DNA from 2 places in the Streptomyces sp. NPDC024555 genome. Region 2 is predicted to be linked to the other one. Evidence: riboswitches for the same ligand, from Rfam matches in the RefSeq annotation. Region 2 holds a riboswitch; the other holds the start of a gene.
The links. Region 2 has a riboswitch for glycine ahead of gcvP (aminomethyl-transferring glycine dehydrogenase). Riboswitches for the same ligand answer to the same signal wherever they lie in the genome.

Region 1 (7,757 bases), on a different contig from region 2:
GTCGCCGCCGATGAGGTGGGCCTTGAAGTACGTCGGGCCGTTGGACAGGGCCTCCGGCGCGAAGTTCGACCGCTCGACGGCGTACTTGACGTCCTTCGAGGTGATCGGGGTGCCGTCGTCGTACTTGAGACCCTTCTTCAGGGTGTACGTCCACGTCTTGGCGTCCGGGCTGGCCTTGCCGAGGCCCTCGGCGAGGTCCGGGACGACCTCCAGGCCCTCCTTGCCGGCGGCCGGCTTGAAGGACGTGAGGCTGCGGCTGTACAGGCGGGCGAAGTTCTGCACCCAGCCGTAGTACGTGTTGCCGGGGTCGAGCGAGTCGGGCTCGTCGGACATCTCCAGCTTGAGCGTCCCGCCCTTCTTGTCCGACTTGTTGACGATGGACGTCAGCGCGGCGTCGGTGGCGCCGGAGCCGCCCTTGCCCTTCGAGCCGCCGTCGTCGTCCTTGGAGCCGTTGCACGCGGACGCGCCCAGCATCAGAACCACGGCCGTGGCAACCAACGCTGTCGTTTTTCTGGTCTTCACCTGAGGAAATCCCCCTCAATCGATGGTTGCCGTGGCATGTCGCACGTCGTCGTGACGAGCACCCGGGACCTACTTGCCGCGGGGATCGAGCGCATCACGCAGCCCGTCTCCCAGCAGGTTGAACGCCAGGACCGTGACGAAGATGGCCACGCCCGGCACGATCATGTACATCGGGTCGTTCTCGTAGAAGTCGATCGCGTTGGTGAGCATCCCGCCCCAGGAGGCCTGCGGCGGCGCGATACCGACTCCGAGATAGCTGAGCCCCGCCTCGAAGAGGATGTTCGAGGGGATGAGCAGCGTGGAGTAGACGAGCACGGGCGCCACCAGGTTGGGCAGCAGCTCCCGGAAGAGGATGAAGGGGCCGCGGGCGCCCAACGAGCGGGCGGCCTCGACGAATTCGCGGTTGCGCAGGCTCATGGTCTGGGCGCGGACGATACGGCCCATGTACGGCCAGCTGAAGAAGCCGATCACGAAGATGAGGACCGCGATGCGCAGCGGCAGCCCCTCCAGGCCGAAGGCCCCGTCCTGGAGCGCGGCCGAGATGGAGATCGCGAAGAGGAGCAGCGGGAAGGCGAGGAAGGTGTCCATCATGCGGCTGATGACGGTGTCGACCCAGCCGCCGTAGAAGCCCGAGACCACGCCCATGAAGACGCCGATGACCACGGAGAGCAGGGTGGCCCCGACGGCGACGACCATGGAGACCCAGGAGCCCTCGATGATGCGGGTCATGATGTCGCGGCCGTACTGCGGTTCGACGCCCAGCGGATGGCTCCAGCTGATGCCGCCCCAGTCGCCCTTGGGGGCGAGCAGCGCCGGGTCGATGAGGTCCTGGTGGAACTCGTTGGGGTCCAGTCCGAAGACGGCCTGGATCGGCTTGGAGAGCACGGCGAGCAGGATCAGCAGGATGACAACGATGCCGCCGGCCACGGCCACCTTGTCGCGCTTGAAGCGCGTCCAGGCGATCTGTCCGAGCGAACGGCCCTCGATCTGGCTCTGCTTGACTCCCGTGAGTACTGCCTCCGGCTGCGCGTCGGCAGCCGATCCGGTGGTCTCGATCGGTGCGGTCACAGTGCCCTTGACCCCTCCCGCCGGCGGTGGCCGGCCCCTACTCGCCGCGGTGACGGCCTGGCGCGTGTCAGCCGCGGCGCGTACTGCGGCTGATGTTTTCGGTGCGAATGCGTCCGTGGAGTGACCGCCGGTGCAACCTCGTACAAAGGGCCGACGATCGCCACTAGCCGGGAGTCTTCAGTGCCGTTGCGATCACCCGCCAGACCTGACGGGGAATGTTTGCTCAAACGTGATGCGGTCAGTGAGCTTCCGTTATCCGGACAGCTTGATCGAGTGAGCGGACCACTCGGCCGCTAATCCACCAGAACGGACATGACGCCCAACAGGTGTGATGGGGTGGCGATTTGGGCGGCGCGAGCGGGTGTCTTGCCCCGCCGCGGAGCACTTTGTCCGATACGCGGACGGGCTGACGGATCGTCAGTAGGCGTGCGGAGCCGGGCCGGGGGTCTGCGGGTAGCCGTAACTCGGAGCGACGGCGGGACCACCCGCGGCCGGGCCGTGCGGCTCGCGATCGTAGAACGGACGCGCGTTGGCGCGCAGCCACATCGCGACGGGGTCGTACGCGTCGGACATCGCCACGGTGGACACCGGGAGCCCCTCGGGCACCGCGCCCACCGACTGCCGCATCATCGCCCGCACGGCGTCGACCGAGGCCCGGCCGGTGTCGTACAGATCGAGACCGATGGCGAGGTACGGGGAGCCGAGGGCGGGCTGCACCCAGGCGCGGCGCAGCGAGCGGATCGCGGGGGTGTGGTGGGCGTTGCGGGTGAGCTGGGCGTAGAACTGCGGGAGGTCGATGGCGGGCTCGCTGATCCGCAGCGGTCCGGCGGGCATCCGGTCCAGTCCGGTGGCGATGCGGCGCAGGTCGAGCCAGGGGACGCCGACGCCGCCGCCCGGGGCGTGCGGGTTCAGCCAGATGCCCCAGCGGTCGGGGAACAGGGCGCGGGCGATGTCGCGGCCGCCGACGATCTCGTGGTCCCGGGTCCAGCCGCTGGCGGTGAGCTCCTGGGCGGAGGTGACACAGGGGGCGTAGCCGAGGCCGTCGACCTCCATGTTGCCGTACTGGGCGTCGGGCGAGCCGGCCCGGCCGTGCCACAGCAGCATCCAGACACGGCTCTCCGCCAGGGCCCGGAGCAGAGCCTCGTACGCGTCGTAGCGTCCGGGCGTCACCTGGCGCAGCATGTGCTCGACCTGTCCGGCCGCCGCGGTGCCTGACGCGCTCACCCTGGGTCCCGCCCCTCTTCGATCCTCTGTGTCGGCCCGCCGCTCCCCGGGGCTCTCGGGGACGGCACGGTGCCGAGGCACCAGCCCATCAAACCAGCTTATGCGGCGGCCCTGACACCGGCTTGACGCCACGGCCCGGGGCCATGCCCTACACCTCGGCGCGTTGGTAGAAGGGGCGCACCCGGGAGCGCATCCAGTCGGCGACCGGGTCCTGGGCGACGTCGAGCAGGACCAGATTGACCGGCCAGCGGACCTCGACCCGGCCCAGCGCCCGGCCCAGGGCGTCCATGGGGGCGTTGCGCCCGGCCCCGTCCCAGGTGGAGAACTCGACGCCGACGAAGAGGACCGGGTCGCCGCCCTCGATGCTGGCCAGCGCGCGGCGGGCGGTGCGCACGACGCCGCTCTCCTGGAACTCCCCGGCCGCGGCGGCGAGGAAGTCGACGGGTTCCTCCTGCCAGTCCGGTTCGAACAGCCGGACCCGGCCGCCGCTGGCGGGTCCGTCGAGCGCGGTGCGGCCGGCCCGGCAGAGTTCGGCCACGGCGGGCGGGGGCAGCGGCATGCCGACGGCTCCGCCCGGGTTGACGGCGATGCCCAGCTGCGGGGGCAGTCCGCGGGCGAAGTCGCGGGCGGGCGCGACGGTGAAGGACATGTGCGGGCCGACGCAGGTGAGGAACTGCTGTTCGGAGCTGAAGACCGGGACATAGGGAGCGCCCTCGATCTCCAGGGTCGGCAGATCGAGGACGCCGGAGTCCGGGCCGCCGCCGGCCGGCAGCGGCACCCAGACCTGGCTGCGTCCGAGCACCTCGACCAGCCGGCCGCCCGCCTCCGGGCTGCCGAGCGAGGCGCTCAGCACCTCTTCGAGCTCATTGGCCGGCCATCCGCCCTGCGCGTCGGACCGGGCCGGTGCCGGAATGTCCACTGTGTCCCTCTCTCACCCCGGGCAACCGGGTACGCGCTGTCTCGCGGCCTCTCGCGGCCTAGAGATTATCTCCGTACGGCCGGATCCGGACCCCGCCGCCGGACCGTCCAGCACTCGGACGGTCCGCGGTCACTCCGTGGTCTGTGCGTCTGCGAAGGAGATCCGGGCGAGCAGCCCCGCCGCCTCCCGGTCGAGCAGGACCGCCGAGGCGCAGCCGCGCGGCAGCAGGCCGGAGGCGGTCTCGCGCAGCAGCCGTCCCACGGCCCTGCGGTGGCGGGCGAAGGCGTAGCCGGAGACGCCCCGGCCGCGGTCGCGCTGGCCCCGCCGGGCCGTCTCCTCGGTGACGTCCAGCAGCACCAGGTGCAGGGTCCGGCCGCGCCGCCGGACATGGCGGGCGAGCAGGTTGCGCACCCAGGACTGGGTGCCGCAGTCGTGGACCACTACAGAGACGCCGGAGCGCAGCACGCGCCAGAGACCCCAGTAGTGCGCGACGCGGACCAGCGGACGGTAGAGGGCGTACGGGCATAAGGCCGGCATCCGGGCCGCCCAGCGGTCCCGGGTGTCCTGGGAGTCGACGGCGCGGACCTCGACCGTGCGCGCGATGAGCGTGGACTTCCCGCTGCCGGGCAGTCCGGAGACCACCACCACGTCGCCCGCCGCGAAGTGCAGCGCGCACGGGCCGCGTCCGGCGCGGTCCCGCAGGTCACGGACGACGGGCGCGCGCGGGCCCACCGCCTCCCTCGCCGGCGCTCCCGGCTGAGCGGGCAGTGCGCCGCTCGCGACCCCCGCGGTCGTCGCGTACCGCTGCGATGTCATCGCCCTCCCCCTGTCGGCCGACCCTCACCTGCCCATGAAGTGTAAAGAAAAGGTAATGCGGCACAACCGTCCGACCCGCCGGAACCCCGTCGCGACCGCTGCCCGTCCCCGCATCCCACTCTCCCGCACACCGTGCGATGATGACCGGGTCAACTGCATAAAGGCCGCTCGAATCCGCGCGGGAGAGTCCCGGCCCAGGCCGGGCGCCGAAGGAGCAAGTCCCTCCCTTGAATCTCTCAGGCCCCGTACCGCGTGGATGAGGCAGATCTGAAAAGCGGGCCGCCCGGCGGCCCCACCCAAGGTGCAAGCCGAACCCCCTCGGGGGCTCCCGGCGAACCTCTCAGGTTCCGATGACAGATGGGGAGGACCGTCCTCGTCGTCATGCCCTGGGAGCCTTATCCATGAGCACCGCCCCCCGTCTCACCGCCCTCGATGCCCTGCATCGTTCGCTGGGCGCCACCATGACCGACTTCGCCGGCTGGGACATGCCGCTGCGCTACGCCAGTGAGCGCGACGAGCACAACGCCGTCCGCACGAAGGCCGGGCTCTTCGACCTCTCCCACATGGGCGAGATCACGGTCACCGGACCCGGGGCCGTCGACCTGCTGAACTTCGCGCTCGTCGGCAACATCGGCACCGTCTCCCCGGGCCGCGCCCGCTACACGATGATCTGCGCCGAGGACGGCGGCATCCTGGACGACCTGATCGTCTACCGGCTCGGCGAGACCGAATACATGGTCGTCGCCAACGCCGGCAACGCCCAGCTGGTGCTGGACACGCTCACCGAGCGCGCCGCGGGCTTCGACGCCGAGGTGCGCGACGACCGCGACGCCTACGCGCTGCTCGCCGTCCAGGGTCCCGAGTCCCCCGCCATCCTGGCCTCGGTCACCGACGCCGACCTGGACGGTCTGAAGTACTACGCCGGTCTGCCCGGCACGGTCGCCGGGGTGCCGGCCCTGATCGCCCGCACCGGCTACACCGGCGAGGACGGCTTCGAGCTGTTCGTCGCGCCGGAGCACGCCGAGGAGCTGTGGAAGGCCCTCACCGAGGCCGGTGCCTCGCGCGGCCTGATCCCGTGCGGGCTCTCCTGCCGCGACACGCTGCGCCTGGAGGCCGGCATGCCGCTGTACGGGCACGAGCTGACCACCGCGCTGACCCCGTTCGACGCCGGTCTGGGCCGGGTCGTGAAGTTCGAGAAGGAGGGCGACTTCGTCGGCCGCAAGGCCCTGGAGGCCGCCGCCGAGCGCGCCGAGACCGCGCCGCCGCGCAAGCTGGTCGGCCTGGTCGCCGAGGGCCGCCGGGTCCCGCGCGCCGGCTTCCCGGTCGTCGTCGGCGGCGAGACCGTCGGCGAGGTCACCTCCGGCGCCCCCTCCCCGACGCTGGGCAGGCCGATCGCCATGGCGTACGTCGACGCGGCGTACGCCGAGCCGGGCACCGAGGGCGTCGCCGTCGACATCCGGGGCAGCCACGAGCCGTACGAGGTCGTGGCGCTGCCGTTCTACAAGCGGCGCAAGTAGCACCGTGGGAGGCGGGACCCCGCGCGACGTGACGCAGTCCTGTCTCACACCGTAAGACCACCGTCCATCAGCACTCCCCCGCGTACAGGAGAATTCAGGTCATGAGCAACCCCCAGCAGCTGCGGTACAGCAAGGAGCACGAGTGGCTGTCGGCCGTCGAGGACGGTGTGGCGACGATCGGCATCACCGAGTACGCCGCCAACGCGCTCGGCGACGTCGTCTACGCCCAGCTCCCCGCGGTCGGTGACACGGTGACCGCGGGCGAGACCTGCGGCGAGCTGGAGTCGACCAAGTCGGTCAGCGACCTGTACTCGCCGGTGACCGGTGAGGTCACCGACGCGAACCAGGACGTCGTGGACGACCCGTCGCTGGTGAACTCCGCTCCGTTCGAGGGCGGCTGGCTGTTCAAGGTGCGCGTCGCGGCGGAGCCGGAGGACCTGCTCTCCGCCGACGAGTACACCGCGTTCTCCGGCAACTAAAGACCCCAAGGGACCACCTGATGTCGCTTCTCAACTCCTCCCTCCACGAGCTGGACCCGGACGTCGCCGCCGCCGTCGACGCCGAGCTCCACCGCCAGCAGTCCACCCTCGAAATGATCGCCTCGGAGAACTTCGCTCCGGTCGCGGTCATGGAGGCCCAGGGCTCCGTCCTGACCAACAAGTACGCCGAGGGCTACCCCGGCCGCCGCTACTACGGCGGCTGCGAGCACGTCGACGTGGTCGAGCAGATCGCGATCGACCGCATCAAGGCGCTCTTCGGCGCCGAGGCCGCGAACGTCCAGCCGCACTCCGGTGCGCAGGCCAACGCCGCCGCGATGTTCGCGCTGCTGAAGCCGGGCGACACGATCATGGGCCTGAACCTGGCCCACGGCGGTCACCTGACCCACGGCATGAAGATCAACTTCTCCGGCAAGCTCTACAACGTGGTCCCGTACCACGTCGACGACACCGGCGTCGTGGACATGGCCGAGGTCGAGCGCCTGGCCAAGGAGTCCAAGCCGCAGCTGATCGTGGCCGGCTGGTCGGCCTACCCGCGCCAGCTGGACTTCGCCGCCTTCCGCCGCATCGCGGACGAGGTCGGTGCGTACCTGATGGTCGACATGGCGCACTTCGCCGGTCTGGTCGCCGCGGGCCTGCACCCCAACCCGGTGCCGCACGCCCACGTCGTCACCACCACCACGCACAAGACCCTCGGCGGCCCGCGCGGTGGCGTGATCCTCTCCACCCAGGAGCTCGCCAAGAAGATCAACTCGGCGGTCTTCCCGGGCCAGCAGGGCGGTCCGCTGGAGCACGTCATCGCGGCCAAGGCCGTCTCCTTCAAGGTCGCGGCGGGCGAGGAGTTCAAGGAGCGCCAGCAGCGCACCCTGGAGGGCGCCCGCATCCTCGCCGAGCGTCTGGTCCAGCCCGACGTCACCGAGGTGGGCGTCTCCGTGCTGTCCGGCGGCACGGACGTGCACCTGGTCCTGGTGGACCTGCGGAACTCCGAGCTGGACGGCCGGCAGGCCGAGGACCGGCTCCACGAGATCGGCATCACGGTCAACCGGAACGCCATCCCGAACGACCCGCGGCCCCCGATGGTCACCTCGGGCCTGCGGATCGGCACCCCGGCCCTCGCCACCCGCGGTTTCGGCGCCGAGGACTTCACCGAGGTCGCCGAGATCATCGCCTCGGCCCTCAAGCCGGCCTACGACG
Region 2 (7,757 bases):
TTCCTGGAGGCCGAAGGGCTCGTCGAACCGCAGCGCACCCCTTCCGGATACCGCAAGTTCCACGCCGAGGACGTCGAGCGCCTCGCGCAGGTGCTGCGGATGCAGCGGGACCACTATCTTCCGCTGAAAGTCATCCGCGAGCACCTGGACGCCCTCGCCCGGGGCGAGCAGGTCTCCCTGCCGTCCCCGGGCGGTGAGCTGGAACCGGGCGAGTGCTCCTGGACCACGGGATCGGGGCGGGCCACCGCGGCCCGTATCGGCCGGGCGGAGCTGCTGGCCGCCGCCGAGGTCACCGAGAGCGATCTGGACGCCTGGGAGGCGTACGGGCTGGTCGCGCCGACGGCCGAGGGCGGCTACGACTCCGAGATGGTCAACGTCGCCAGGCTTGTGGCGGATCTGGGGCGATTCGGTCTGGAACCCCGGCATCTTCGCGCGATGCGCGCCGCCGCGGACCGTGAGGCCGGGCTCATCGAGCAGGTCGTCGCACCCCTGCGCCGCCACAGGAATCCGCAGACCAGAGCCCATGCGGAGGCCACCGCGAGGGAGCTGGCGGAGCTGTCCGTACGGCTCCACGCGGCGCTCGTCCAGACCGCCCTGCAGATCCGTCTCCACTGATCCGGACGGTGCCCGACTACCCAAACCTGCCGAGCACGTCCTAGGGTTGCTGTGTGAACGAGCTCGACGTTGTGGGTGTCCGGGTGGAAATGCCCTCCAACCAACCGATCGTGCTCCTGCGTGAAGTGGGAGGCGACCGGTACCTCCCCATTTGGATCGGTCCCGGTGAAGCGACCGCGATCGCCTTCGCTCAGCAGGGCATGGCCCCCGCCAGACCGCTGACCCATGACCTCTTCAAGGATGTGCTCGAGGCCGTCGGCCAGGAGCTCACCGAGGTCCGGATCACGGATCTCCGGGAAGGGGTCTTCTATGCGGAGCTGGTCTTCGCCAGCGGGGTCGAGGTGAGCGCGCGTCCCTCCGACGCCATAGCGCTCGCCCTGCGCACCGGAACGCCGATCTACGGCAGTGACGGGGTGCTCGACGACGCGGGGATCGCGATCCCGGACGAGCAGGAGGACGAGGTGGAGAAGTTCCGCGAGTTCCTCGACCAGATCTCACCGGAGGACTTCGGTACGAACAGTCAGTGACGTCCCCGGGGCGCGCATCCGACAAGCCTTTCCCGGTCGAACGGCACGGGAAACCACCCTCAGGGTGATTATCACTCGGCGTGCCGAGTGTGGCGATCGTTGACGCACCCCGAGTGACTGCCTACCTTCGAGTGGGCAGGTCAAGGACGGAGGTCGGCGTGAGAAACAGCGGCGACGGTACGGCAGCGGGCGCGCCGTATCCGCAGCAGGGGAGTACGGCCGGCCACACCATCAGGCAGCCGGTCGCACCGGCCGCCGTGGCGGGGGACGGCGTGACAGCGGCCAACGACATCGGCTACCGAGGACCGACGGCCTGCGCCGCCGCGGGCATCACCTACCGGCAGCTCGACTACTGGGCCCGTACGGGGCTGGTGGAGCCGAGCGTCCGCCCGGCCTACGGCTCCGGCACCCAGCGGCTCTACAGCTTCCGGGACGTCGTCCTGCTGAAGATCGTGAAACGCTTCCTGGACACCGGTGTGGCCCTCCAGAACATCCGCACCACCGTGCAGCACCTGAGGGCCCGCGGCTTCCAGGACCTCGAACGCATGACGCTGATGAGCGACGGGGCGACCGTCTACGAGTGCTCCTCGCCCGCCGAGGTCGTCGATCTGCTCCAGGGCGGTCAGGGCGTCTTCGGGATCGCCGTCGGGGTGGTCTGGCGCGATGTGGACGCCGCCCTCTCCCAGCTCCACGGGGAGCGCGTCGACACCGGCGAAACACTGATCGGCAACAACCCCACCGACGAGCTGGCCCGCCGCCGCAACCGGGCCGGCTGACCGCTCCCCGTAGGGCAGGACGGCCACGCACCGGAGGATCCGGCGCGTGGCCGCCGTCGTGACGGGGCGACTGTCAGTGCCGTAGGGCACCATCGGGTGATGTGAGAGCCGCGCCCACCATCCTGCATCTGGACATGGACGCCTTCTACGCCTCGGCGGAGCAGGCGGCGAAGCCCAGCCTGCGCGGCAAACCGGTCGTGGTGGGCGGGCTGGGGCCGCGCGGGGTCGTCGCCACCGCCTCCTACGAGGCCCGGCGCTTCGGGGTGCATTCGGCGATGCCCATGGCCCAGGCCCGGAGACTCGCGCCGAACGCCGCCTACCTCGTCCCGCGCTTCGGCCTCTACCGCACGGTGAGCGACCAGGTCATGGCCCTGCTGGGTCAGCTGTCCCCGCTGGTGGAGCCGCTCAGCCTCGACGAGGCCTTCGTCGACCTGGAGGCCGGCGGGACGGCGGACGACAGCGCGTCCGCCCTGGAGATCGGCCGCGGGCTGCGCGCGGCGATCACGGCCGTGACCGGGCTCAGCGGCTCCGTCGGACTGGCCGGCTCCAAGATGCTGGCGAAGATCGCGTCGGAGGAGGCCAAACCCGACGGCATCCTGCTGATCGAACCGGGTACCGAACGGGAACTGCTCGCGCCCATGCCCGTGCGCACCCTGCCCGGAGTCGGACCCGCCACCGCCGACCATCTGCGCCGGGCGGGTATGACCACGGTCGACGACCTCGCCGAGGCCGGTGAGGCGGAGCTCGTACGGCTGCTGGGCAAGGCGCACGGCACCGCGCTGCACCAGATGGCCCTGGGCCGCGACGACCGGCCCGTCGTCGCGGAACGGGACGCCAAGTCGGTTTCCGTCGAGGACACCTTCGACACGGATCTGCACGACCGGGTCCGGATCAGGACCGAGGTCGAACGGCTCGCCGACCGCTGTGTCCACCGGCTGAAGGGGGCCGGGCGCTCCGGGCGCACGGTGGTCCTGAAGGTCCGGCGCTACGACTTCTCCACGCTGACCCGCTCCGAGACCCTCCGGGGGCCCACCGACGACCCCACCGTGGTCAGGGAGGCCGCGGCGCGGCTCCTGGAGGGCGTGGACACCACCGGGGGCGTACGGCTGCTCGGCGTCGGTGTCACGGGGCTGGCGGACTTCACCCAGGAGGATCTCTTCGCGCAGGCGGCCGGAGAGCGGGCGGCGGCCGCCGGGGCCGCCGCCGAGGCCGCGGAGCCCCACCGGCCCGAGGGCGCGCCGCAGGAGCCCGGGGACGGCCGTCACGCCCCCGACGGCGGGGAGGGCGGGGAGAGCGAGGAGAGCCCCGAGCAGCGGGCCGCGCGGCGCTGGCCGGCCGGGCACGACGTGCTCCACGAGGCATACGGACACGGCTGGGTGCAGGGGAGCGGGGTCGGCCGCGTCACCGTGCGGTTCGAGGAGCCGGAATCGCCGCCGGGCCGGGTGCGGACGTTCCGGACCGACGACCCGCAGCTGCGGCCCGCCGAGCCCCTGCCGCTCGTGAGCGATCCGGCGGACTACTCCTCGTGGCCGGCCAGCCTGCCGAAGTCACGGTCGGGGCCAGCGGCGTCGGGTGCCGAGTCCAGACCGTAGTGCCGGTAGAGCTGGAGCTCCTGCTCCGGCGAGAGGTGGCGGCCCACGCCGAAGTCGGGGGCGTCCTTGATCAGGGCGCGGTCGAAGGGGACGCGCAGCGTCTCGTCGACCAGTTCGCTCGGCTCCAGGGGGACGAAGGCGTCCCGGCTGAACAGCCCGGTGCGGACGGCCGCCCACTCCGGCACACCGGTGGCGTCGTCGAGGTACACCTCGTCGACGGTTCCGATCTTGGTGCCCTTGCGGTCGAACGCCTTGCGGCCGATCAGGCTGCGCGGATCGATGTCGGTCTGCACGGTCCCTCCCACTGGTCGCGGCTACTCCACAGGCACTACAGAAGTCCACAATCGTGGTCCCGGCCACTCGGGAAGGGAGCCGGGGACCCCGCTGGTAGGCTGGATACGGCTGCTGACCCCGTGCGGGAGAGTCCTCCGGAAGCCCTCCGGAGGGCGCCGAAGGAGCAAATCCTCCCCGGAATCTCTCAGGCCCCCGTACCGCACGGACGAGGTCACTCTGGAAAGCAGGGCGGGTTCCGTACGGCGTGTGCCGTGCCGGGTCCCTCCCTCACCGACGGTGAAAACCGGTGCGCCCCGCGGGCATCGGTGAAGCTCTCAGGTTGAGATGACAGAGGGGGAGGCCGTTCGGGCACCCCGCGCCGTGGTGCCCCTCGCAGGTCGTGACAGACCAGGAGGCCTCCATCATGACCCCCCGTCGCCCTTCGCTCGCCCAGCTGGAACAGGGAATCCCGTTCGAGCAGCGCCACATCGGTCCCGATGCCGAGGCCCAGGCGAAGATGCTCGCCCAGGTCGGTTACGGCTCGCTGGACGAGCTGACCGCCGCCGCGGTGCCCGACGTGATCAAGAGCGCCGAGGCGCTGGCCCTGCCGGACGCCCGTACCGAGGCCGAGGTCCTGGCCGAGCTGCGCACGCTCGCCGACCGCAACCAGGTGCTGGCCCCCATGATCGGGCTCGGCTACTACGGCACCTTCACCCCGCCGGTGATCCTCCGCAACGTCATGGAGAACCCCGCCTGGTACACGGCGTACACGCCGTACCAGCCCGAGATCTCCCAGGGCCGCCTCGAAGCCCTCCTGAACTTCCAGACGATGGTCGCCGACCTCACCGGGCTGCCCACCTCCGGTGCCTCGCTGCTCGACGAGGGCACCGCCGCCGCCGAGGCCATGGCCCTGGCGCGGCGCGTCGGCAAGGTCAAGCAGGGCGTCTTCCTGGTCGACGCCGACACCCTGCCGCAGACCGTGGCGGTCATCGAGACCCGGGCCGAGCCCACCGGCGTCGAGGTCGTCGTCGCGGACCTGAGCGACGGGATCCCGGCCGACCTCGCCGAGCGCGGCGTCTTCGGCGTGCTCCTGCAGTACCCCGGCGCCTCCGGAGCCGTGCGCGATCTGCGCCCCCTCGTCGAGCAGGCCCACGAGCTGGGCGCGATCGTCACCGTGGCCGCCGACCTGCTGGCGCTCACGCTGCTCACCTCGCCCGGCGAGCTGGGCGCGGACATCGCCGTCGGCACCACCCAGCGCTTCGGCGTCCCGATGGGCTTCGGCGGACCGCACGCCGGCTACATGGCCGTCCGCGAGAAGTTCGCCCGCAGCCTTCCCGGCCGCCTCGTCGGCGTCTCCGTGGACGCGGACGGGAACAAGGCCTACCGGCTGGCGCTCCAGACCCGCGAGCAGCACATCCGCCGCGAGAAGGCCACGAGCAACATCTGCACCGCGCAGGTGCTGCTCGCCGTCATGGCCGGCATGTACGCGGTCTACCACGGCCCCGAGGGGCTGCGGACCATCGCGCGCCGCACCCACCGCTACGCCGCGATCCTGGCGCGGGGGCTGCGCGACGGCGGCGTCGAGGTGGTCGGTGACGCCCACTTCGACACGCTCACCGTCCGCGTCCCGGGCGGGGCCGCCGCGGTCGTCGAGGGCGCCCGCGCCCGCGGGGTGAACCTCCGCCTCGTCGACGCCGACACCGTCTCCCTCGCCTGCGACGAGACGACCACCCGCACGCTGGTCGAGTCCGTCTGGGCCGCCTTCGGCGTCGAGGCGGACGTGGAGGCGCTGGACGCCACGACCGCCGACGCGCTGCCCGAGGGGCTGCTGCGCGACGACGCGATCCTGACCCACCCGGTCTTCCACCAGCACCGCTCCGAGACCGCGATGCTGCGCTACCTGCGCCGCCTCGCCGACAAGGACTACGCGCTGGACCGCGGCATGATCCCGCTCGGCTCCTGCACCATGAAGCTGAACGCGACGGCCGAGATGGAGTCCATCACCTGGCCCGAGTTCGGCGCGCTGCACCCGTTCGCCCCGGCCGAGCAGGCGGAGGGCTTCCTGACGCTCATCCACGAGCTGGAGGAGCGCCTGGCCGAGGTCACCGGCTACGACGCGGTCTCCCTCCAGCCCAACGCGGGTTCGCAGGGCGAGTTCGCGGGCCTGCTCGCCGTCCGCGCGTACCACCGCGCCAACGGTGACGAGAACCGGACCGTCTGCCTGATCCCGTCCTCGGCCCACGGCACCAACGCCGCGAGCGCCGTGATGGCCGGGATGAAGGTCGTCGTGGTGAAGACCGCCGACGACGGCGAGGTCGACGTCGAGGACCTGCGCGCCAAGATCGCGCAGCACCGCGACGAGCTCGCGGTGCTGATGATCACCTACCCGTCCACCCACGGTGTCTTCGAGGAGCACGTCGCCGACATCTGCGCCGAGGTCCACGACGCCGGCGGCCAGGTCTACGTGGACGGCGCCAACCTCAACGCGCTGGTCGGTCTCGCCAAGCCGGGCCGCTTCGGCGGCGACGTCTCGCACCTGAACCTGCACAAGACCTTCTGCATCCCGCACGGCGGCGGCGGTCCGGGCGTCGGCCCGGTCGGTGTGCGCGCCCACCTCGCGCCGTACCTGCCGAACCACCCGCTGCAGCCCGCCGCGGGCCCGGAGACCGGCGTCGGACCGATCTCGGCGGCACCCTGGGGCTCGGCGGGGATCCTGCCCATCTCCTGGGCGTACGTACGCCTGATGGGGGGCGAGGGCCTCAAGCGCGCGACGCAGGTCGCCGTACTCGCGGCCAACTACATCGCCAAGCGGCTGGAGCCGCACTACCCGATCCTGTACACCGGCCCGGCGGGCCTCGTCGCGCACGAGTGCATCGTGGACCTCCGGCCGCTGTCGAAGGCGACCGGCGTCAGCATCGACGACGTCGCCAAGCGCCTCATCGACTACGGCTTCCACTCGCCGACCATGTCGTTCCCGGTCGCCGGCACGCTGATGATCGAGCCGACCGAGAGCGAGGACCTGGCGGAGCTGGACCGTTTCTGCGACACGATGATCGCCATCCGCGCCGAGATCGAGAAGGTGGCCTCGGGCGAGTGGAGCGGGGACGACAACCCGCTGGCCAACGCCCCGCACACCGCGGCCGCGCTGGGCGGGGAGTGGGCGCACGCCTACAGCCGCGAGACGGCGGTCTTCCCGGCCGGGGTCTCGCCCGCCGAGAAGTACTGGCCGCCGGTGCGCCGCATCGACGGCGCGTTCGGCGACCGCAACCTGGTCTGCTCGTGCCCGCCGCTGGACGCGTACGACGACTGATCCGGGAGCGACGTCGCGAACGGGCGGCGTGACGCGGACACGCGTGGGGGCCGGTGCGGAGATCTCTCCGGGCCGGCCCCTTTTCCGTACCTGCGGCTCAGGCCGCCTTCGCCACCCGGCCGGTGCCCAACGGCCGGTGCGGGGCGATGATCTGTCCGTCGGGAAGCAGCTCACCGGTGTCCTCGAAGAGCAGGACGCCGTTGCACAGCAGGCTCCAGCCCTGTTCCGGGTGATGGGCCACCAGACGGGCGGCTTCCCGGTCGGCGGAGTCGGCTGTCGGGCAGGGTGGCTGGTGCTGGCACATGGATGGGTTCTTTCGCTGCGTCGAGTTGAATGTCCTGCGGCTGGACGAGGTGTTCATGACCGCTCCCCCGTATCGATCGGTCCGATCCCAGTGTTGCCCCACGGACGTCATTCCGCAGGGATTTCGCAGCAGCGCTCCTTCTCCTCTCATGACGCGTCACCCAGCCGGACGGTTCAGCGCAACTGCACTGTCCCTTCGGGTGGTTCGGGGTGGCCGGATGGGGCTAGTCCGGATGGACCCCCGGCTCCCGCGGGCATGCGCGGCGCCCCGCCGCCGGGGTACCGGTGACGGGGCGCCGCGCATGAGGCGTGGGGGAGGGGCTCAGGCGGGCGAGCCCAGCAGGGGGCCGGGACCGGGTGC

Region 1: it holds a riboswitch for glycine, as region 2 does, so the genes downstream of both, gcvT (glycine cleavage system aminomethyltransferase GcvT) here and gcvP (aminomethyl-transferring glycine dehydrogenase) in region 2, are expected to answer to the same signal.

The regions. Positions count from the first base shown of each region.
Region 1 covers NZ_JBVHKV010000002.1:302,008-309,764, forward strand. The annotation lists gene ACZ4FH_RS03960 (ABC transporter substrate-binding protein) at 1-522, opposite strand, end outside; gene ACZ4FH_RS03965 (ABC transporter permease) at 592-1,590, opposite strand; gene ACZ4FH_RS03970 (enhanced serine sensitivity protein SseB C-terminal domain-containing protein) at 2,008-2,814, opposite strand; gene ACZ4FH_RS03975 (enhanced serine sensitivity protein SseB) at 2,963-3,733, opposite strand; gene ACZ4FH_RS03980 (AAA family ATPase) at 3,863-4,549, opposite strand; glycine riboswitch at 4,719-4,810, shown strand; gene gcvT (glycine cleavage system aminomethyltransferase GcvT) at 4,951-6,066, shown strand; gene gcvH (glycine cleavage system protein GcvH) at 6,168-6,545, shown strand; gene glyA (serine hydroxymethyltransferase) at 6,566-7,757, shown strand, end outside.
Region 2 covers NZ_JBVHKV010000018.1:145,626-153,382, reverse strand. The annotation lists gene ftsR (transcriptional regulator FtsR) at 1-615, shown strand, start outside; gene ACZ4FH_RS28520 (bifunctional nuclease family protein) at 669-1,142, shown strand; gene ACZ4FH_RS28515 (MerR family transcriptional regulator) at 1,301-1,918, shown strand; gene ACZ4FH_RS28510 (DNA polymerase IV) at 2,020-3,510, shown strand; gene ACZ4FH_RS28505 (PRC-barrel domain-containing protein) at 3,435-3,803, opposite strand; glycine riboswitch at 3,917-4,014, shown strand; gene gcvP (aminomethyl-transferring glycine dehydrogenase) at 4,208-7,093, shown strand; gene ACZ4FH_RS28495 (DUF5999 family protein) at 7,191-7,397, opposite strand; gene ACZ4FH_RS28490 (hypothetical protein) at 7,719-7,757, opposite strand, start outside.